2 linked regions of the Buchnera aphidicola (Macrosiphoniella sanborni) genome follow. The protein of the gene in region 1 interacts with the protein of each later gene in a pairwise test. Links are inferred from orthologs where the notes say so. Each region holds a gene or a part of one and is shown in the gene's direction. Other genes may lie near its edges.

Region 1 (6,759 bases):
TTATATAACAAATATTTTTAATACTGTCACAGTAATTTAATCGTCTCAGAAATATATTGAGATAATTCATGCACTTTAGAATAATTCTCACCTTGTACCATAATTCTCACACATGGTTCTGTTCCAGATTCACGGATGGAAACAAGACTATTTTTTCCTAAAATATCTTGATATTTATTAAGAATATTTTTTATTTTTACATGTTGATAAAATTTTTTTTTATTTTTTAAAGAGATATTTAACAAAACTTGGGGAAATAATTTTATTTCATGTGTTAAATGATATAAAGACGTATTATTATTAATCATGCTTAAAAATACTTGTAAACTTGCTATAATTCCATCTCCAGTAGAATGTTTATCTAATAAAATAATATGACCTGATTGTTCTCCTCCTAGTATCCATTTTTTTTCCTTCATCTTTTGATATATATTACGATCTCCTATTTTTGCTTGATAAAAAGGAATTCCTAATTTTTTTAAACTTAAAATTAGACCAATATTAGTCATTAAAGTTCCAACTACACCACCTAATAATTGTTTATTTTTTAAATATTCTTTTGCAATAATATAAATTATTTGATCTCCATTTATTTGATTTCCTAAATGATCTATCATAATTACTCGATCTCCATCACCATCAAATGCTAATCCAATATTAGCTTGTTCTAACAAAACCCTTTTTTTTAATTGTACAGTATTAGTTGATCCTGAATTTTCATTTATATTCACTCCATTAGGATTAGCAGAAATTGTGATTACCTTCGCACCTAATTCTTGAAAAACTTTTGATGCTATATTAGATGTTGCACCATTCGCACAATCTAAAACAATAGTGAAATATGATAAATTTATATTTTTAGGAAAAGTATTTTTACAAAAATTTATATATTGCCTTTCAGGATTAATTATATGTTGAGAAAAACCAAAGTGATTAATATTCGAATAGCAAAAAGTATCATTTATATAATTTTCAATATTCAATTCAATTTTTTTAGTTAATTTAATTCCATTTTTATAAAAAATTTTTATACCATTATCATAAAAAAGATTATGAGAAGCAGAAATTACAACACCACCAGAAGCATTAAAAAATCTTGTAAAATACGCAATCGCTGAAGTAGGGATGCACTCAGCTAATAAAGTAGACACTCCTGTAGATAAAATTCCGAATTCTACAATAGACTGTAACATAGATCCAGAAATGCGTGTATCTCTTCCTATAATTATTTTTTTATTCTTATTTTTTCCCAACACTGTACCAATTGACCATCCTAAATTTAATAAAAAATTTGGTGTAATCGGATGATGTCCTACTTTTCCGCGAATTCCATCTGTTTTAAAATATTTTAAAAGAGTCATGACTATTTATCCCTGTATCATTATTAAAAATATTTTTATATTAGTTTAATATTAAAAACAAGATGAAGTTATAATACCTTTGTCACTTCATCTTATTTTAAGATATTTTCAATGAAAGAATACTAAACATTAAAAAATAAATATTTTTAAAAATATTTATATAAAATATATTTATATTTCTCAATTAAAAACTATTTATTAATTTCTGTCTCAATCCATCCTATAGGTTTACGGACTTCTCTTCTTTCCATTAAATCATCTATTTGAAATGCATCAATTGTTTCATATTTTATTAATGCTTCTTTCATTGCATGTAATATGTCAATATTTTCATTTAAAATATTTCGTGCTCTTTTATAATTTACTTCAATTAATAGTTTAACTTCTTCATCAATAATTCTAGCTGTTTCATCTGACATATGTTTTGCTTTAGCTACAGAACGACCTAAAAATATTTCTCCTTCCTCTTCTGCATATAATAAAGGCCCTAACTTTTCTGAAAACCCCCATTGTGTTACCATATTTCGTGCTAAACTAGTAGCAACTTTAATATCATTATAAGCCCCAGTAGATACATTTTTAGAACCATAAATAATTTCTTCAGCTAAACGACCACCGTATAAAGTAGATATTTGACTTTCTAATTTTTGACGACTAATACTTAATGTATCTGATTCAGGTAAAAAAAACGTGACACCTAATGCACGGCCCCTTGGAATAATAGTTACTTTATGTGCAGGGTCATGATCGGGAACTAGTCTTCCAATAATAACATGTCCAGCTTCGTGATATGCTGTTGATTCTTTTTGAAATTCACTCATAACCATTGATCTGCGTTCAGAACCCATCATCATTTTATCTTTAGCTTTTTCAAATTCCAACATAGAGACTACACGATGATCAAGTCTAGCTGCAAAAAGAGCAGCTTCGTTCACTAAATTGGCTAAGTCAGCACCTGAAAAACCAGGTGTACCACGAGCGATAATCATAGGGTCAACATCTTTAGATAAAGGTACTTTTCTCATATGTACTTTTAAAATTTGTTCTCTTCCACGAATATCTGGAAGAGGAACAATCACTTGACGATCAAAACGACCTGGGCGTAAAAGAGCTGGATCTAAAACATCAGGTCGATTAGTAGCAGCTATTAAAATAATACCTTCATTCCCATCAAAACCGTCCATTTCTACTAACATTTGATTTAATGTTTGCTCTCTTTCATCATGACCACCACCTAATCCTGCTCCTCTTTGACGACCTACTGCATCAATTTCATCAATAAAAATTATACATGGTGCAGATTTTCTAGAATGTTCAAACATATCTCTAACTCTAGAAGCACCAACACCTACAAACATTTCAACAAAATCAGAACCAGAAATCGTAAAAAAGGGAACTTTAGCTTCTCCAGCTATTGCTTTAGCAAGTAATGTTTTACCAGTACCAGGTGGACCAACCATTAACACACCTTTAGGGATTTTTCCTCCTAATTTTTGAAAACGACTAGGTTCTTTAAGATATTCAACTAATTCACTAACTTCTTCTTTTGCTTCATCACATCCAGCAACGTCTGCAAAAGTAGTTTGAATTTGATTTTCTGATAGCATTCGTGCTTTGCTTTTTCCAAACGACATTGCACCTTTTCCACCACCTATTTGCATTTGACGCATAAAAAAAATCCATACCCCAATTAACAATAACATAGGAAACCAAGAAATAAAAATTGAGATAAGAAGACTAGGTTCCTCTGGAATTGCTCCAATAATTTTGACTTTTTTTGTTAAAAGATTATCTAAAAGTTTAGGATCATTAATGGGAATATAGGTAGTATATTTACTACTATCTTTCTTTATAACACTAATCATACGTCCATTAATATATGCTTCACGAACTTGATCTTGATTCACTTCGGATAAAAAAGTTGAATAATCAACTTTGTGATTATTTACATCGTTAGTATTGAAATTCTGAAAAACAGACATTAATACAATTGTGATAACTAACCAGAAGATCAGATTTTTAACCATGTCACTCAAAGGAACAACCTCTCATTCAATCTATATTTAAAAAACAACACAGATATTATATCATCTGGTCGCTATAATGAAGATTTCTCGAGATCTTGTTCGAGAAGTTTTAGGTTTACAGATTTTCACTTTTTTAAAAAATATCTTAATCTCTTGATATAATTCGTTAAAACCTTCCCCTTGAAATGATTTTAATAAAAATATACCATTTCTGGATAAAACATCATTTGATATTTTTAATGCTAACCTAGACAATTCAATAATACGAGGCATATCAATAGAACAATGTCCTGTTATATTTGGAGCCATATCTGACATCACTAAATTAAAAGTAATATTTTTAAAAGAATCTAGCATGTTATTTAATATTTTTTGATTACGAAAATCTCCTTGAAAAATATTAACACCTGTGATTGGTTTTATAGGTAAGATGTCACATGCTATAACAGAACCTGTTGTTCCTATCTTTTTCACGGCATATTGAGACCAACTTCCAGGAGCAGCACCTAAATCAATAATATTCATACCAGTTTTAAATAATTTATTATTTTTATCTAGTTGTTCTAATTTAAACCAAGCTCTTGAACGTATATTATTTTTTTTTGCTTCTTTAACATATGGATCAGTCAAATGTTCTAAAAGCCAATGACGAGAACTTTTTCTTTTTTTTTTAGAAATCATATTTGCACTAGTTTGATTTTATTATTGAATTGATGTTTTTTATAAAATTAAATAAAACAAATATTTGTATTTTTCATTTATTCATACTATATATGATCAATTTTTAAAATCTTATATTCAACATTTCCACCAGGTGTAGAAATATTCTCAATATCACCAATTTTTTTCCCAATAAGACCCCTTGAGATTGGAGAATTAATAGAAATTAAATTTTTTTTAAAATCAGATTCATCATCTCCTACAATTTTATATGTAAATATTTCATTGCTGTTTATATTTAAAATTGTAACAGTAGTACCAAAAATCACTCGACCAGTATTAGATATTTTTTTTATGTCGATAATTTGAGAATTAGATAATTTTAACTCAATTTCTTTAATTCTTCCTTCACAAAAACTTTGTTCTTCACGAGCTGAATGATATTCAGCATTTTCTTTTAAATCACCATGTTCTCTAGCTTCTACTATTGCTTGAATAATACGGGGACGTTTTATCGTTTTTAATATTTTTAGTTCTTGAAGAAGTTTTTCTGCACCTCGCACAGTCATGGGGATTAAATTAATCATAATACAAATACTCCTTTTCTACTGATACAATATTTTCAAACAACTTATAAAAAATACTTTTTAAAATTTTTAAACCTGTTAAATTATAATAAGTATTAAAAATAACTAAGTATTAAAAATAACTATAAGTATTAAAAATAACTAAAAGATAACTATATAAAAAGATAACTATATATAATAACATTATATTTTTTTAAATATGATATGTATCGTATATTATATTTTTATATTTTTGAAGTGAGATATTAAAGATAGCATTTTGTATTAAAAATATTTATTTAATAGAATTTTATAGATTATGAAAATATTTTTAAAATATACTTATCTATTTTAAATTAAACAATACAATTTATCAAAATTTTAACAATTTAGATTCACTATTTTGAACTTTTACAATTAAAATATTAATAACCTCATGTTATTTATCATCATGAAATTCCATAACATCAATATTAAAAAATCATTTATATTAAAAAAGACTAAAATCACAAGCAGATTTCAAAATGGATAATAAACAAATCAAATCATTACTCATAAAACAATTAGATTTAACAAAAATATACGTTACAGGAGACAATCAACATGTTCAAATCATTGCTATTGGAAAAATATTTAAAGGATTCAGTTCAGTAAAACGACAACAAATAGTTTATGCACCTTTAATTCCAATGATTACAGAAAAACATATTCATGCAGTATCTATTACTTCTTATACAGACGAAGAATGGGAAAAAATAAAAAATTAATAATTATTATTCAAAAAAATATAATAGAGATTTATTAATACATGAATAAATTATGCATACAAGGAAATAAACACTTAAATGGTAATGTAATTATTTCTGGATCAAAAAATGCAGCATTACCAATTTTATTTATGACTATATTAACAGAAGAAAAAATTAAAATTAGTAATGTACCTAATTTAACTGATATTCAAATAGCTCTAAAATTACTTATACATCTAGGGGCTAAAATAAAAAAAGATAAAATACTTCACATTGATACAAGTTCAATAAATATTTTTTGTGCACCATATTATTTAATTAATAAAATTAGAGCATCAATTTGGACTCTAGGTCCTCTTTTAGCACGTTTTAGAAAAGCTAAAATATTTTTACCCGGCGGATGTAAAATAGGTAGTAGACCAATAGATTTACATATACATGGTTTAACTCAATTAGGTGCAACTATTAATATAAATAAAAATTATATTAATGCTCATGTTAAAGGACGTTTTCAGGGAAAATATATTTTTATGGAAAAAATTAGTGTAGGCGCTACTATTACAATAATGAGTGCTGCTACATTAGCTGAAGGTTTAACTATTATTGATAATGCAGCTTGCGAACCAGAAATTATTGATACTGCAAAATTTTTAAATTCTATAGGTGCCAATATCACTGGTGCAGGTAGTAAAAAAATATATATTCACGGTGTATTAAAGTTAAAAGGTGGGACACACAAAATTATTCCAGATAGAATTGAAACAGGAACATTTTTAATAGGAGCGACAATTTCAAAAGGTTATATTATTTGTCATAAAACAGAACCTAAACATTTAACAAATGTATTAATTCATTTGAGTAAATCTGGAGCTAAAATTACAACAGGAAAAGATTGGATTAAATTAGATATGAGAGGAAAACGTCCAAAATCTTTAAATATTAAAACTGCTCCATATCCAGGATTACCAACAGATATGCAATCTCAATTTACATTATTGAATATAATTTCTACCGGTGTTGGTAGCATCACTGAAACTATTTTTGAAAATCGATTTATTTATGCTTCTGAATTAATTAAAATGGGTGCTAAAATAAAAATTAAAAATAATACTATTACATCTTTTGGTATACCGAAATTAATATCTTCTGATGTTTTGTGTAGCGATTTACGGGGATCAGCTACATTAATATTAGCAAGCTGTATTGCTATAGGTGTAACAATAGTTAATCATGCTCATCATCTTTTTAGAGGATACGATTCATTTCCTGATAAATTAAATAAATTAGGAGCTGATATAAAAATTATATAAGTATCATATTTTGTAAAATTTAAAATAATATAACTGGAGTTTTTATGTATGCAGTTTTTATAAGTGGTGGAAAACAATACAAAGCA
Region 2 (17,192 bases), 220 kb from region 1 along the record:
GTTACAAATTTACTATTACATATTGATCCGAATGATCCATATGAAATTCGCGATCGTGGATTAATATACGCTCATTTAGAATGTAATCATGTTGCTTTAACAGATTTAATTTATTTTGTAGAACATTGTCCAGAAGATCCAATTAGTGAAATTATTAAAATTCAAATTCACTCTATAGAACAAAAAAAAGTTATATTGCATTAAATTTTTTATTGTGTAATTGGTAAATTACGTTTATGTAATGTCTTAAAGTATAATGTTTCAATTATTTTTTGTTTGTGTGAATCTATTTTTTTTCCTTCTAAATAAGAATCAATGACATTATATGTAACACCTAAAATAGATTCATCATCTTGTTGAGGATAATTATCTTCTAAGTCAGCCATAGGCTTTTTAGAATATAAATGTTTAGGAGAATTTAATTCTTTTAATAATAATCGACCTTGTCTTTTATTTAAATGATAAATTGGATTAATGTCTGTTCCACCATCACCAAATTTTGTAAAAAATCCAGTAAGATGTTCTGCTGCGTTTCCTGTTCCAACGACTAGACCATTATACATAGCAGAAACACTATATTGTACTTTCATTCTTTCTCGAGCTTTTTCATTACCTCGTACATAATCTGAAATTATAATTCCTGATTTTTGTAAAGATTTTTCACTTCTTAAAACTGCTTGTTTGATGTTAATGTTAAAAATTTGATCTGGTTTTATGAAATGAATAGCATCTTGACAATCTTGTTCATCAGATTGAATTCCATATGGCATTCTTAATGCGATAAATTTATAATAAGTGTTGTTTGTTTCATGTCTTAACTCTTGAATAGTCATTTGACATAATTTTGCTGTTAATGTGGAATCTTGACCTCCACTAATACCTACTATTAAAGATTTTAGAGAAAGATTTTGCAATAGATATTTTTTTAGAAAATTAATACAATTTTGAATTTCAATTTTTGGAATAATTACTGATTTTACTTTCATTAATTTTATAATTTTTTTTTGTAACATAACAGTCTCTTAATTATTAGTAAAATAAAATATTTTTGAATTTAACTATATTATAATTGTGGATAATAAATTGAATAATTTAATTTTAGTTTTAAATTGTGGTAGTTCTTCTATAAAATTTGCAATATTAGATCCTAAAAATGAAAAAAAATATTTATCTGGTATTGTAGAATGTTTATTTTTATCAGAAACATATATTAAATGGTGTTGTTTAGAAAAAAAATATTATAAAAAAATAGGTTCAAATATGAACCATGAAGATGCTTTAAATTTTATTATAGATGAAGTTTTATTAAAACAAAAAAATATTTTTAATAATATAATAGGGATAGGACATAGAGTAGTACATGGAGGTAATGAAATTAAAAAATCTAGTTTAATTAATGACTATGTCATAACTTGTATTAAAAAATATATTTGTTTTGCGCCATTACATAATCCAGCAAATTTAATTGGAATTCAAACAGTTATAAAAAAATATCCTATTTTATCAGATAAAAATGTAGCAGTTTTTGATACATCTTTTTATCAAAATATGCCTGAAAGTTCTTTTTTGTATGCCATACCATACAACTTTTATAAAAAATATCAAATTAGACGTTATGGTGCGCATGGTATCAGTCATAAGTATGTTTCTTATAAAATTTCTGTTATTTTAAATAAAAAATTTGATTCTTTAAACTTAATTACATGTCATTTAGGTAACGGATGTTCAATTGCAGCTATTTGTAATGGAGTATGTGTCGATACTTCTATGGGATTAACACCTTTAGAAGGTTTAGTTATGGGTACACGAAGTGGAGATATAGATCCTGCAATTATTTTTTTTATGTATAAACAACTTAATATGAGTATAGATGAAATTGAAATGATTTTAAATAAAAAATCAGGTTTATTAGGTTTAAGTGGTGTTAGTAGTGATTTTCGTTATTTCGAGAAACAATATCATTTAACAGAAAAAGCAAAAAGATCTGTTCAAGTTTTTTGTCATCGTTTATCTAAATATATTGCAAGTTATATGAGTTTAATGGAAAATCGTTTAGATGCAGTAATTTTTACTGGTGGTATTGGAGAAAACGTATCTTTAATTCGAGAATTAGTTTTTTCTAAACTTTTTTTATTAGGTTTTAAAATTAATTCTAAACTTAATTGTTCTACTGTAGGAGGAAAATCAGGATTGATTACTGAATCCTCTTCTCATCCAGTATTTGTGATTGCAACAGATGAAGAATTAGCAATAGCTAAAGAAACTATTAAGATAATTAATAAAAAATAGTTATTTTAGTGTGAGTTTTATTTATATTAAAAATAGATATATAAAAATATATATAGGATAATTATGTCGCGTATTATAATGTTAATTCCTTTAGATCAAGATGTTGGTTTAACTACAATAAGTTTAAGTATTGTTTATTTTTTTTATAAACAACGAATCAATAAACAATCTTCTCAATCTATATTATATTTCTCTTGCATAAAAAATCAATTAGATCACACTACATTAATTATTAAAAAATATTTTTCTAAATTTATTCATATATTGGATGATATAGATTTTTCAAAGTCTTTTTTTGATTCTCCAGAATATATATCTTTATTTAATCAAGTGATGGAAATATGTTATAAAAAAAAAAAAATACATGAATTAATTTTAATTAAAGGTATAAAGAAGAATCAGAATATTAATTCTGCAAAAATTAATTATGATCTTTCTCAAAATCTTGATGCAGAAATAATATTTATAGCTAATTTAAATAATAATTCTAAACAATGTATTAAAAACAAAGAAGAAGAAATACATTTTTTTTTAAGACAGTACCGATATAAAAATGTTTTAGGTATTATTTTTAATAAAATTAACAACCCTTTTTTTTTAGAAAGAACAAATTCTCTTATAAAGAAACTAATGATTTTAAAAGAATTTAATAAAACAACAAAGCAGATAGAAATTTCAAAAAAAAATTTTACAGATGATTTTCTTTCGGTGATAGCTTGTATTCCTTGGAATAGAAATATTATACAAATCAATATTTTAGATATTTTTTATTTTTTAAATATAGAATATATTTATTTAATAAAAAATAAAAATCATATTATAGAAGAAATAATTATATTTGATGAAAGTAGTGAAAATATGTTAAAAAAAAAGTATTTAAATACTTTAGTAATTGTTTCTTTTAGTCGTATAGATAATTTTATAAACATTATAAAATTATTAGATCTCAAAAATAATAATATTTGTTGCGTAATATTCACGGGAGCGTTTGACTCAAAAAAAAATATTATTCTTTTATGCAGGTTATTAATTAAAAAATCTATTTCTGTTTTTTTTACAAAAAAATATACAATAGATATATTATCTAAATTACAAAATTTTAATTATAATATTACTTTCAAAGATGATCTTTATATTAAAAAATTACAAAAATTTATTTCTAGTTTTTTTGATTTTTCTAATATTTTTTTTATAAATAAAAATAATAATTATATCAAGACATATTCACCAAAAGAATTTTGTTATCGTTTAAAAATTCTATCACAGAAAAAAAATAAACGTATTATATTACCAGAATCATATGATGTTCGAATTTTAAGAGCAGTTTCAATATGTAATACAGATAATATTGCACAATGTGTATTATTAGGAGATTCTCAAAAAATTTATCAAATAGCATGTAATAATAATATTAATTTACATAAAAATGTTGAAATTATTAATCCTTCTCTTATAAAAAGAAAATATGTTTCACGTCTTTTAGAAATTCGAAAAGATAAAAGTTTGGATCAATTAACTGCTGAGAAACAAATAGAAAATAATATTTTTTTAGCAACTTTAATATTAGAAGCTAATCAAGTAGACGGATTAGTTGCTGGGGCAATTAATAAAACATCAGATACTATACGTCCAGCATTACAGATTATTAAAACACATCCTAATAATTTTTTAGTATCATCTATTTTTTTTATGTTATTACCAAATACAGTTTTAATTTATAGTGATTGCGGTATTAACATAGATCCTAATTCAGAAGAATTAGCAGAAATAGCAATTCAATCAGCGGAGTCATCAAAAATATTTGGAATAGAACCACGTATTGCTATGTTATCTTATTCAACTGGTTATTCTGGAAGTGGGTCTCAAGTTGAAAAAATAAGAAAAGCTACTAAGATTGTTAAAAATAAAAGACCTGATTTAATTATTGATGGTCCTATTCAATATGATGCTGCTATTTCAGAATCAATTCGTAAATTAAAAGCACCATATTCACCGATCGTAGGATCGGCGAATGTATTTATTTTTCCGGATTTAAATTCTGGGAACATAGCTTATAAAGCTGTGCAACGTTCTGCAAATATAATGTCTATTGGTCCAATATTACAGGGATTAAGAAAACCAGTAAATGATTTATCACGAGGTGCTTCAGTAGAAGAGATAATTTATACTATTGCATTAACATCAATTCAATCTGAATAATATAGTAGATTTTTATAATTTTTATTTTAAATTTTAATTATAATATCGCCATATGGTTTACAACAACATGGAAGTATGTCTTTTTTTTTTAATAAAGCAGCCATTGGCTGTTTTATTAAATAAAATACTTTTCCTTTGATTAATTCAATTCTGCATATACCACAATATCCAGAACAACATTGATATTCTATATAAACTTTATTTATTTGTAATACAGATAATAGTGAAATATTGTCTTTATAAATAATTTTTTTTTGAACATTTATTATTTTAATAATAGCATTTTTCATATTTTATAATTGAAATTTTTTAAATTCATGATCAGATATCTCTGAATCAATTTGACCGACTAAATATGAACTAATTTCTGTTTCTTGAGGTGCGTTTTGTATATAATCAGAAGTTAACCAATCGTTAATCCAAGGAATAGGGTTAGATTTTTTTTGAAAAAGAGGAGAAAAACCAAGAGATTGAATACGAATATTAGTAATATATTCTATATACTGAAATAAAATATCTTTATTTAATCCAAGCATAGAACCATTTTTAAATAGATATTCAGCCCATTGTTTTTCTTGTTGCGAAGCTATAAGAAATATATTAATTGCTTCTTTTTTAGACTCTAAAATTATATTTTTCATATCTTTATCATGTTCTATATTACTTAAGATGTTTAATATGTGTTGTGTCCCCGTTAAATGTAATGCTTCATCACGTGCTATTAATCTAATAATTTTTGCATTACCTTCCATAATTTCTCTTTCTGCAAATGCAAATGAGCATGCAAAACTAACATAGAATCTAATGGCTTCTAAAACATTAACGCTAATTAAACATAGATATAGTTTTTTTTTTAAAGACTTTAAATTTATATCAATTTTCTTTTGATTAATCATATGAATACCTTCACCTAATAAATGCCAATAACTAGTGAGTTCGATTAATTCATCATAATAAATAGAAATATTTTGTGCGCGATTATTAATATGTTTATTTGAAATAATATCTTCAAATATCAAAGAAGGAGAATTAAAAATATTTCTAATAATATATGTATAAGAACGTGAATGAATAGTTTCTGAAAAAGACCATGTTTCAATCCATGTTTCTAGTTCAGGAATAGAAATAATTGGTAAAAAGGCGATGTTTGGACTCCTCCCTTGAATTGAATCAAGTAATGTTTGATATTTTAAATTACTAATAAAAATATGTTTTTCATGATCAGGTAAGTTTTGAAAATCGATTCGATCACGAGAAAGATCTACTTCTTCAGGTCTCCAAAAAAATGATAATTGTTTTTCAATTAATTGTTCAAATATGTTGTATTTTTGTTGATCATATCGTGCAATATTGACAGGTTGTCCAAAAAACATTGGTTCTTTAAGTTGATCATTTTTTTTTTTTGAAAAAATTGTATAAGACATAGATATTTAACCTTAATTAACCTAAAATTAAATTTAATTATATATTTTTATATAGTACATGAACCACTTTCACATATGTTTTCGAATTGAGATTCAGATATAATATTTTTCTGATCTTCAGAACCATCGCGAGTATTTTGATAATATAATGTTTTTATACCAAGTTGATAAGAGAATAGTAAATCATATAAAAGTTGTTTCATGGGAATTTTGTTATTTAAAAATTTTTTTGGATCATAATTAGTATTAACTGAAATAGATTGATCAATAAATTTTTGCATAATACCAGCAAGTTGTAAATATCCTATATTATTTGGCATCTCCCAAAGTAATTCGTATTCTGATTTTAGTTTTTTATATTCTGGTACTACTTGTCTTAATATTCCATCTTTAGATACCTTAATACTAACAAAACCTCTTGGAGGTTCAATTCCATTGGTTGCATTAGATATTTGAGAAGATGTTTCTGAAGGCATTAAAGCAGATAATGTTGAATTTCTTAAACCATATTGTTTTATTTTTAAACGTAATTTATCCCAATTAAAATGGAGTGGTTCATGACATATTTTGTCAATATCTTTTTTATATGTATCAATAGGAAGTTTACCTAAATAATAATTAGTATGATGAAATAAAGAACATTTTCCTTTTTCTTTTGCTAGTTGACAAGAAGCTTCTAATAAATAATATTGCATAGCTTCAAAAGTTCTATGTGTTAAATTTTTTGCGCTACCATCTGAATAACGAACTTTGTTTTTAGCTAAGTAATAAGCAAAATTAATTACTCCAATTCCCAGAGAACGTCTAGACATAGCTGATTTTTTAGCTGATATTACTGGGTAATTTTGATATTCTAATATTTCATCAAGAGCGCGAACAGATAATATTGATAATTCTTTTAATTCATCAAGACTTTTAATCATACCTAAATTAAAAGCTGATAACGTACATAGTGCAACTTCTCCATTCATATCATTAACATCGTTTAATGCTTTTGTTGGTAAAGTAATTTCTAAGCATAAATTAGATTGTCTTATTGGCGCAAGAAGAGGATTAAATGAACTATGTGAATTGCAATGATCAACATGTTGTATATAAATACGTCCAGTAGAAGTTCGTTCTTGCATTATTAATGAAAATAATTCTAATGCTTTAATAGTTTTTTTTCTTATATTTGTATTTTTTTCATATGTTATATATATTTCTTCAAATTTTTTTTGATTAGAAAAAAAAGATTCGTATAAATCAGGAACATCAGAAGGACTAAATAATGTTATCATTTCTCCAGACAACATTCTTTGATACATTAATTTATTAATTTGAATTGCATAGTCAATATGACGTACTCTGTTGTCTTCTATTCCTCTATTATTTTTTAATACTAACAAGCTTTCTACTTCTAAATGCCAAATAGGATAAAAAACGGTTGCAGCACCACCTCTAACTCCGCCTTGTGAACAAGATTTTACTGCACTTTGAAAATATTTATAAAAAGGTATACAACCAGTATGAAATGCTTCTCCATTTCTAATAGGACTGCCTAATGCTCGGATTTGTCCTGTATTGATACCAATTCCTGCACGTTGAGAAACATATTTAACAATTGTACTTGCAGTAGCATTAATAGAATTTAAATTATCAGCACATTCAATTAATACACAAGAACTAAATTGACGAGTAGGTGTTCTAACGCCAGACATAATTGGTGTTGGTAAAGAAATTTTAAATGTTGAAATAGCATTATAAAAACGTTGAATGTAATTCATGCGAATATTTTTAGGGTATCGAGAAAATAAGCATGCAGATATTAAAATATATAGAAATTGTGCACTTTCATATATCTCTCCAGTGATTCGATTTTGTATTAAATATTTTCCTTCTAATTGTTTTACAGCAGCATATGAAAAATTCATATCTCTCCAATGATCAATAAAAGAATTCATATGTAAAAATTCTGAATAAGAGTAATCTTGTAATAATTTTTTGTCATATTTCCTTAATTTTACCATTTTTTTTACATGATCATATAATGCTGGTGGCGTAAATTGACCGTAAGCTTTTTTTCTAAGATGAAAAATAGCTAATCTTGCAGCCATATATTGATAATCTGGTGTTTTTTGTGATATTAGATCAGCTGCAGCTTTAATAATAGTTTCATGAATATTAATAGTAGTAATATTATTATAAAATTGAATACGAGAACATAACGCTACTTGTGATACAGAGACGTCATTTAATCCTTCTGATGCCCAATTAAGTACTTTATGAATTTTATCTAAATTAATTTTTTCTGTTCTTCCATCACGTTTAGTAACAAAGAGATTATTTTTCATAATAAATTTAACTTATTTTTAAATAGTATAAAGATGTATTTATTGAATTTACTTTAATAAATAACAAATAAACAGTTTTTTTACATAGGTTCAATAATTCTTTGTAAAGCAACTACTTTTTCATTTTTTGATGTTCTTATTAATATAACACCTTGTGTATTTCGTCTGAGTATTCCTACTTCTGAAACTCTAATTCTAACTAATGTACCTGCATTAGTAATCATCATGATTTGATCTTGTTCGACTACTTGTATTGCTCCTATAATTTTCCCGTTTTTTTTTGTAATTTTAATTGATATTACACCTTGAGTAGCACGAGATTTAATAGGAAAATCAGTAATTTTAGTACGTTTTCCATATCCATTTTGTGTTGCTATTAAAATACATCCTTTATTTTTAGGTACGATTAATGATACAACTTTATCATTTTTTTTAATTTTAATACCTTTTACTCCAGAAGCAGTACGTCCCATGGTGCGTACGCTTGTTTCTAAAAATTGTACTACTTTACCGTTTTGCGTAAATAACATAATATTATTATTACCATCAGTTAACGCTACGCCAATTAATTCGTCATTAGCATGTAAATTAATAGCAATAATGCCAGCAAATCTAGGTTTTTTGAATTGTTTTAAAGAGCTTTTTTTTACTCTTCCATGAGCGGTAGTCATAAAAATATTAAGATTATCTTTATATTCATGGACAGGTAATATAGCTGTAATTCTTTCTTTGGCACTCAATGGTAAAATATTAACTATAGGTTTTCCTTTCGCATGTCTACTAGATTCAGGTAATTGATAAACTTTCATCCAATATAAAATTCCTCTACTAGAAAAACATAGTATAGTATCGTGTGTATTTGCTATTATTAAACTTTCTATAAAATCTTCTTCTTTTATTTTTGCAGCTGATTTACCTTTTCCACCACGTCTTTGAGCATTATAATCAGAAAGAGGTTGATATTTTACATATCCTGAATGTGATAGTGTGACTACTACATCTTCTTGATTAATTAAATCTTCAAAATTAATATCAGTATGGTGATTAGTAATTTTTGTTTTTCTTTTATCACTAAAATTTTTTTGTATAGATAAGAGTTCTGATTGAATTACGTTCAACATACATTTTGGATTTTCAAGTATTTCTTTTAATTCTTTTTTTCTCTTTTTTAAATTATTATGTTCTGAAAAAATTTTATTTTGTTCTAAATTAGTTAATTTTTGTAGACGTAAATCTAATATAGCTTGTGCCTGTATTTCACTAAAATGATATTTTTTATTATCAGATAAAATATTTTTATTAAAAGGAGAATAACATTGTGTAATATTATGAGATGTCCATGCTTTTTGAATAATTAAATTTTTAGCATCTTTTGAATTTCCTGCACTTTTAATTATTTCAATAATTAGATTAATATTGATAAAAGCAGTATTTAATCCTTCAAGAATATGAAGACGGTGAGAAATTTTATTTAATTCAAAAATACTACGTCTAATAATTATTTCTTGTCTATGAGATAAAAAATTTTTTAATATCTCTTTTAAAGATAAAATCTTTGGTTGTCCTTGACATAAAGCAACCATGTTAATACCAAAAGATATTTGCAATTGTGTTAACGAATATAATTGATTTAAAATAATTTCTGATATTGCTTCTTTTTTAACTTCTATAACAATTCTCATTCCATCTTTGTCAGATTCATCACGTAAACCAGAAATTCCATCAATTTTTTTATCTTTTACTAATTCTGCTATTTTTTCAATTAAACGTGATTTATTTACTTGATAAGGTATTTCATCAAAAATAATAGATTCTTTTTTATTTTTTTTATTTTTTTCAATTGTATGACGTGCGCGAATATAAATTTTTCCTTTTCCTGTACGATAAGCTTCTTTGATTCCTAATGTTCCATTTATAATACCTGCTGTTGGAAAATCTGGTCCTGGAATATGTTTAATAAGTTCTTCAAGAGTAATATCTTGATTATTAATATAAGCCAAACATCCATTAATTACTTCATATAAATTATGAGGAGGAATATTTGTCGCCATACCAACAGCTATACCAGAAGAACCATTGATTAAAAGATTCGGTATTTTGGACGGTAGTATTTCAGGGATTTTTTCAGTATCATCATAATTCGGTAAAAATTCAACAGTGTTTTTTTCTAAATCACTTAATAATTCATGGGCTATTTTAGACATGCGTACTTCTGTATATCTCATTGCTGCGGCAGAATCACCATCTATAGAACCAAAATTACCTTGACCATCAATAAGCATATAACGTAATGAAAATTTTTGTGCCATACGAACTATGGCATCATATACAGCAGAATCACCATGTGGGTGATATTTTCCTATGACATCACCTACTACTCGAGCAGATTTTTTATATGGTTTGTTCCAATCATTATTTAAAACATACATTGCAAATAGTATTCTTCTATGAACAGGTTTTAAACCATCTCGAACATCCGGCAATGCTCTTCCGACTATTACAGACATAGAATAATCTAAATAAGAGCTTTTTAATTCATCTTCAATATTGACCTGTATAATTTTTTTCTCAGGTTCTTTCATAAAGCTTTCATCTCTTTAATAAGAAGTAATTTAATTAAGTAGAAAAGTATAACATAATTAAACAATTAGATGCATATAAAGAACATTATTCTGAATATCAAATAACTTTAAGATATTTTTTATATTAAAAATATTTGTTTATTTTAAATGAAAGTATTAATATAAAAAATAGTTATGAATATTAAAATTGTTAAAAGTAATATTATATTGCATAAAAAGTAATATTATATTGCATAATATATAACTTAAACTTAACAATGAGATGCAATTATGAAAGATAAAGAAAAGAATTTAATAGAAAATTTGTTTTATCGCTTAAAAAATACTGAATTAAACATGTCTGAAAGAGATGTATCAGCAGACAACTTAATTCAAAATTTGGTTTCTAAACAACCTTCTTCTCCTTATTATATGACTCAAACAATATTGATTCAAGAAACAGCTATAAAAAAAATGGGTATGAAAATTGAAGAATTAGAAAAAAGAATTCAAGTATTAAATCAAGAAATATCAAATAAAAAGCCTAGTTTTTTATCTAGTTTTTTTAAAAAAAATACTGATTTTCAATCTTCTCAACCAATGTCTAATAATATTTGGAGAAATAAAGAAAATATTTCACAAACGCATGCTACTAATTTACCTCCATCATCTATTACTCAACCTTCACCTATAGTTAATAATACAATCGGAAATAGTGCTACTAGAAGTAGTGGTTTTTTAAGTAGTGCATTACAAACAGCAACAGGAGTGGCTGGTGGTATGATTTTAGGAAATATGTTAATGAGTGCATTTAATCATGTGAATAAACCAGAAGAAGAAATCTTTGATACGGTTAATAAATTCAATCAAGATGATAATGCAGAAAGACATTTTTTTGATAATCACACACAAAGTGATTTAGTGAATTATCAATCTGATGATATTATAGATTCTAACAAATATAATGAATGTACTGCAGAAGACTTCAGTAGCGATGTTGATGATGTGAATAATTTTGATACTGATGATGATAATTTCATTTAAAAAAATATTTTATAATCATATATTATTTGTTATCTATATCTATTAGTCTAAAATTTAAAAAAAATAAAGCCAGCATAAAATATTTTTTTGCTGACTTTAATTTTTTTTAAGAATATTTGCTGAGATATTCAGCAATTCCTTCGGAAGAAGCTTTAATGCCTTTTTCTCCCTTAGTCCAATTAGCAGGACACACTTCTCCAAATTGATTATGAAAATCTAATGCATCTACCATACGTATGGTTTCTTTAATGTTTCTACCAAATGGTAAATCATTAACAATTTGATGACGTATAATCCAATTAGAATCAATTAAAAATGTAGCTCTTAATGCTACACTTAATTTGGGATGTTCAATACCATAAGCTTTTTGAATATCGTGTTTTATATCAGAGATCATAGGGAAAAGAATTTTTCCAATACCACCATTTTTAGGTAATATGTTTTGCCATGCTTGATGAACAAAAACACTATCAATTGATACTCCTACAATCTTGACGTGTCTTTTTTCAAATTCTAAATAGAGTTGATTTAATTCAATGATTTCAGAAGGGCAAACGAAAGTAAAATCCATAGGCCAGAAAAATAATATGACAGATTGATTATTAGAATATTTTTTCAGATCAAAATCTTCAATAATTTTACCGTTGGATAAAACTGCTGGAGCGATAAAGTTTGGAGCAGTTTGTGTTACTAAAACCATATTTTCTCCTTAATTTTTATAATATTAAAAAAATATTTTTTAATTGTAAAAAATGTTAAAATATCATTTTTAGCTGAAACTTTACTAAAATGGAAAAAAATATGAAAAAAATTTTATCTTGGACAGATGTTTTATCACAAGAAAAAAAAAAGTATTTTATTGATATTATGCGATTTCTTAAAAAAGAACGTTTAAAAAAAACGATTTATCCTCAACAAAAAGATATATTTAACGCTTTTATTTTGACACATTTCAATGATATAAAAGTAGTGATTCTTGGACAAGACCCGTATTTTTCAAAAAATCAAGCACATGGTTTATCTTTTTCTGTTCCTAAATCTTATAATATACCACCTTCTTTACAGAATATATATAAAGAATTAAATAGTGATTTTAAAAAAAATGTTATTTTTAAACATGGATGTCTTGAAAGTTGGGCTAATCAAGGTGTTTTTTTATTAAATACTATTTTAACTGTTGAATCAGGTAAGCCAAAATCACATAATTCTATAGGATGGAACATTTTTACTGATACAGTAATTTCTAAGATTAATCAATATAGAAATTCTATTATTTTTTTATTGTGGGGAACTAATGCACAAAAAAAAGATATTTTTATTAATAAAAATAAGCATTATATATTAAGAGCGTCTCATCCCTCTCCTTTATCAGCATATAGAGGATTTTTAGGGTGTAAACATTTTTCATTAACTAATCAAATTTTATTAAATAATAGAAAAAAACCAATTGATTGGTTCGCAATTTAAAAAAATATTAATTTTTTTAATTAAAATTTAAATATCTCAATTTTTTATTATTAAAAAATTATTTTTTTGCAATTATTACAATAGCTTTTCTTAATAATACTTTATTAAAAGTAAATCCTTGTTTTTTAACAGAAATAATATGATTAGGTAATATATTTGAAGATGATTCTATCGCAATAGAAGTATGCAATTTAGAATTAAAAACTTCGTTTTTTTTGCCTTCAATTTTTAATCCGAATTTAGATAATATATTTAATAAAGATTGTAATGTAAGTTTAATACCTTCTATGAAAGGTTGATCTTTTTTTTTAAATGAGTTAGATGATATTATAATATCTTCTAAAGTTTCTATGATGGGAAAAATAGTTTTTAAGAATTTTTCTATTTCAGTTTCTTTTATAATATTTATTTGTTCTAAAGTATTTTTTTGTATGTTTTCTATTTTTGCTAATGTACGTAATTTAATATCATTAATTTTATTTTGGTTTTGAGATAATTGTAATTTTAATTCTTCTATTTTTTTATTTTGGCATATAATGATATCATTAATTTTTTCTTTATGATCTTCTATAATTGTTCTATTTTGATTCTTTTTATTATCCATAATATTTACCATTTTTTTATATGAATTATTAAATTATTATAAGGTTTATAATTAATCTTTCAAGGTTATTTATTATTAAAATACAACATACATTACGTTATTTTTTATTAGGAAGTTTTTTTTAATGAATCAATATTTTAGTTCTATTGGTATTATTGGTCGTCCACGTTATACAAGTGCATTAATAACACATAAAAAATTATATAAATGGTTAATAAAAAATGGTTATGAGGTTTTTGTTGAATCTTCTATTGCACAAGAACTAAAATTAGATAATCCTAAAACTGCTACATTAATTGAAATTGGGCAATCTTGTGATTTAGCTATTGTAATAGGAGGAGATGGTAATCTATTATGCGCAGCACGTATTTTATCGCTTTATGATATTAAAATTATTGGAATTAATAGAGGAAATTTGGGTTTTCTCACTGATTTAAATCCAGCAACTAGTTTAAAAAAATTATCAGAAGTATTATCTGGAAAATATTGTTTAGAAAATCGATTTTTATTAGATGTACAAATTTGTGAAAAAAAAATGATTTCTAAATCTAGTATAGCAATTAATGAAGTAGTTGTACATACAAAAAATTTGGCTCATATGATAGAATTTGAAGTTTATATTGATAATAAATTTTCTTTTTCTCAGAGAGCTGACGGTTTAATTATTTCAACTCCAACAGGTTCAACTGGATATTCGTTATCAGCTGGTGGACCAATTATTTCAACATCTTTAGATGCTATTCTTTTAGTACCAATGTTTCCACATACTTTATCTGCACGTCCATTAGTTATTCATAATGATAGTGTTATTTGTTTAAAATTTTCTAATATTGAAAGAAATTTAAAAATTAGTTGTGATAATCAAAACATTTTAACTATAAAGAAAAATGAACGTGTATTTATTCGTCGGAGTGGTTATTATTTAAATCTTATTCATCCTAAAAGTTATAACTATTTTAAAATATTAAATTCTAAATTAAATTGGTCTAAAAAATTTTTTTAGATATTTTTATAACTATTATTAAAACTATTTGTTTAAATAATGGATATTATGTGTTAATTATCAATATAAATGATTTTGGAGCTGGCGGGATTTGAACCCGCGTCCAAAATTTCTACGAATAAAGCACTACATGCTTAGTTTTTCTGCATTATATTTCATTATCTAATTTGGAAAAACACATTTTAGATATATAGCTTGTAATTTTTTTGTTCATGTCATCGTCAAGCTTGATAAACATGTTTTCTCTTTTTTTGACTTTCCTTTGTTCTCGTCCTAAGAGGGAGGCTGAGGAGGAAAGGCTTTAAAACAGTTTTTTAGGCTGCTAAAGCATAGTTATATTTATTATTTGCAGCTATTTTTTTTACGGTTTTTATCGAGGCAAACCGTTCCTCGGCATGCACTTTACTTTGTTGATAATTTTGTCGAATCCAAAAACAGCCCCTTTTAAATTAAGTATTGCAAAAAAAAATATTTTTGTCTATTAATTATTTTAAAGTTTTTTAAAAATAGTTTTTATAGTATAAGATTTTTTTAAATATATATATTGTATAATTTTACAAACAGGAATAAATATGAATATTATAAAAAAAATAAAGGATCAAATTAAAAATAATATTATTTTAATTTATATGAAAGGTACTCCAACGTCTCCTAGTTGTGGTTTTTCTGCTCAAGCGGTACAAGCTTTATCTGCGTGTGGTGAGAAATTTGCATATGTTGATGTTTTAGAAAATACAGATATTAGAAACGAATTGCCAAAATATGCTAATTGGCCTACTTTTCCTCAGTTATGGGTAGATGGTGAATTAATTGGAGGTTGTAGTATTATACTTGAAATGTTAGAAAATGGTGAGTTAAAAAAATTAATATCAGAAAAAGTAAAAAATAATAGAATTATATCCGAAGAATAATTAATATAAATAGAAAATATAATTAAAATAGTAAGATATGACATTATATAAAAGATTTTATTTTTCTAATCTGTTTTTATTAATGTCATATCTTTTTTTTATTGAATTATTTTGATATTTTTCATAAAAAAATATTTTTAGAAATACTATGTTTTCATGTTATGAATAGGCCATCCACCTAATCGTTTCCAACGATTAACTAATTCGCAAAAAAGATTAGCAGTTTGTAAAGTATCATATAGTGCTGAATGGGCTTGATTATTGTCAAATGATAATCCAATAGCTTTACAGGCTTTAGCTAATACTGTTTGTCCTACTACTAATCCACTTAAAGCTGCAGTATCAAATGTTACAAATGGATGAAAAGGGTTATTTTTTATATTTACTCTATGAATGGCAGCCATTAAAAAATTATGGTCAAAATTGGCATTATGAGCTACAACAATCCCTCGAGTGCATCTTTCTGTTTGAATGCCTTTATTAACTATATCAAATATAGATTGAATTGCTTTTTTCTCGCTAACTGCACCACGTAACGGATTAAATGGATCAATTTTATTAAAAGCTATTGCATCAGAATTTATTATTGAACCTTTAAATGGTTTTATATGAAAATGAAGTGTATTTTCTTTATGCAACCATCCTAAATTATCCATTTTTAGTGTAATCATAGCAATTTCTAATACTGCGTCAGTATTCGCATTAAATCCTGCTGTTTCAATGTCTATAACAACAGGATAAAATGTGCGAAATCTATTGCTTAATAGATTAAATGATTGAGTTGTAGACATCAAAATCTCATGTTTTAAAAAACTTTGTGTTTAATATAGTTAATTTGTTATATATTTTGATAATTTTATCTCAGTAACTTTTAAAAAAATGTACAATGATTCTTGTATAATATTAAATAATTGTACTATAATTTGTAAAAATATTTAATATTATAACATTAAGTTAATACTTAAAAGATATTGTATAATAATTTTTATTATAATGACATTGGAAAAATAAAATGAGTTACATTCTCCCTGCTTTGCCGTATTCATATGATGCATTAGAACCTTTTTTTGATGAACAAACTATGAAAATTCATCATACTAAGCATCATCAAAATTATATTAATAATACTAATACTATTTTAGAAAATACAACTTTTTCTTCATTATCTATTGAAGAATTAATTTCGATTTTAAATGAAATTATTTTAGACAATAAAAATGTATTACGTAATAATGCAGGTGGACATATCAATCATAGTTTTTTTTGGAAGGGTTTAAAAATTGGAAGTGTTTTAACACATGATTTTAAAAGAGAAATAGAAAAACAATTTGGAGATTTTGAGTCTTTTAAAGAACAA

The links.
Region 2: the proteins of D9V74_RS01815 (region 1) and grxD interact in binary tests that used the Escherichia coli proteins (3 or more experiments, as listed by UniProt). The link is inferred for Buchnera aphidicola (Macrosiphoniella sanborni) from one-to-one orthologs.

The regions. Positions count from the first base shown.
Region 1 is NZ_CP034864.1:407,259-414,017, forward strand. The notes cover bases 3,911-6,759. They hold D9V74_RS01815 (BolA family protein), read left to right. Parts: upstream 3,911-5,138; coding sequence 5,139-5,381; downstream 5,382-6,759. Other genes in these bases: rlmE (23S rRNA (uridine(2552)-2'-O)-methyltransferase RlmE), read right to left, coding at 3,911-4,069; greA (transcription elongation factor GreA), read right to left, coding at 4,156-4,635; murA (UDP-N-acetylglucosamine 1-carboxyvinyltransferase), read left to right, coding at 5,423-6,673; rplU (50S ribosomal protein L21), read left to right, coding at 6,718-6,759. In the rest of the region: glmM (phosphoglucosamine mutase), read right to left, coding at 27-1,361; ATP-dependent zinc metalloprotease FtsH, read right to left, coding at 1,553-3,388; more of rlmE, read right to left, coding at 3,449-3,910. UniProt on the Escherichia coli protein: Involved in cell resistance against acid stress.
Region 2 is NZ_CP034864.1:179,835-197,026, forward strand. Bases 14,472-17,165 are described here. They hold grxD (Grx4 family monothiol glutaredoxin), read left to right. Parts: upstream 14,472-15,496; coding sequence 15,497-15,835; downstream 15,836-17,165. Other genes in these bases: nadK (NAD(+) kinase), read left to right, coding at 14,472-14,924; rnt (ribonuclease T), read right to left, coding at 15,982-16,626; D9V74_RS00890 (Fe-Mn family superoxide dismutase), read left to right, coding at 16,848-17,165. In the rest of the region: invasion regulator SirB1, read left to right, coding at 1-204; nadE (ammonia-dependent NAD(+) synthetase), read right to left, coding at 210-1,013; D9V74_RS00820 (acetate kinase), read left to right, coding at 1,072-2,289; pta (phosphate acetyltransferase), read left to right, coding at 2,353-4,488; class I ribonucleotide reductase maintenance protein YfaE, read right to left, coding at 4,515-4,778; nrdB (class Ia ribonucleoside-diphosphate reductase subunit beta), read right to left, coding at 4,782-5,912; nrdA (class 1a ribonucleoside-diphosphate reductase subunit alpha), read right to left, coding at 5,960-8,245; gyrA (DNA topoisomerase (ATP-hydrolyzing) subunit A), read right to left, coding at 8,326-10,827; D9V74_RS00850 (DUF2076 domain-containing protein), read left to right, coding at 11,098-11,850; D9V74_RS00855 (peroxiredoxin), read right to left, coding at 11,957-12,550; ung (uracil-DNA glycosylase), read left to right, coding at 12,652-13,317; nucleotide exchange factor GrpE, read right to left, coding at 13,376-13,921; more of nadK, read left to right, coding at 14,046-14,471; more of D9V74_RS00890, read left to right, coding at 17,166-17,192. UniProt on the Escherichia coli protein: Monothiol glutaredoxin involved in the biogenesis of iron-sulfur clusters.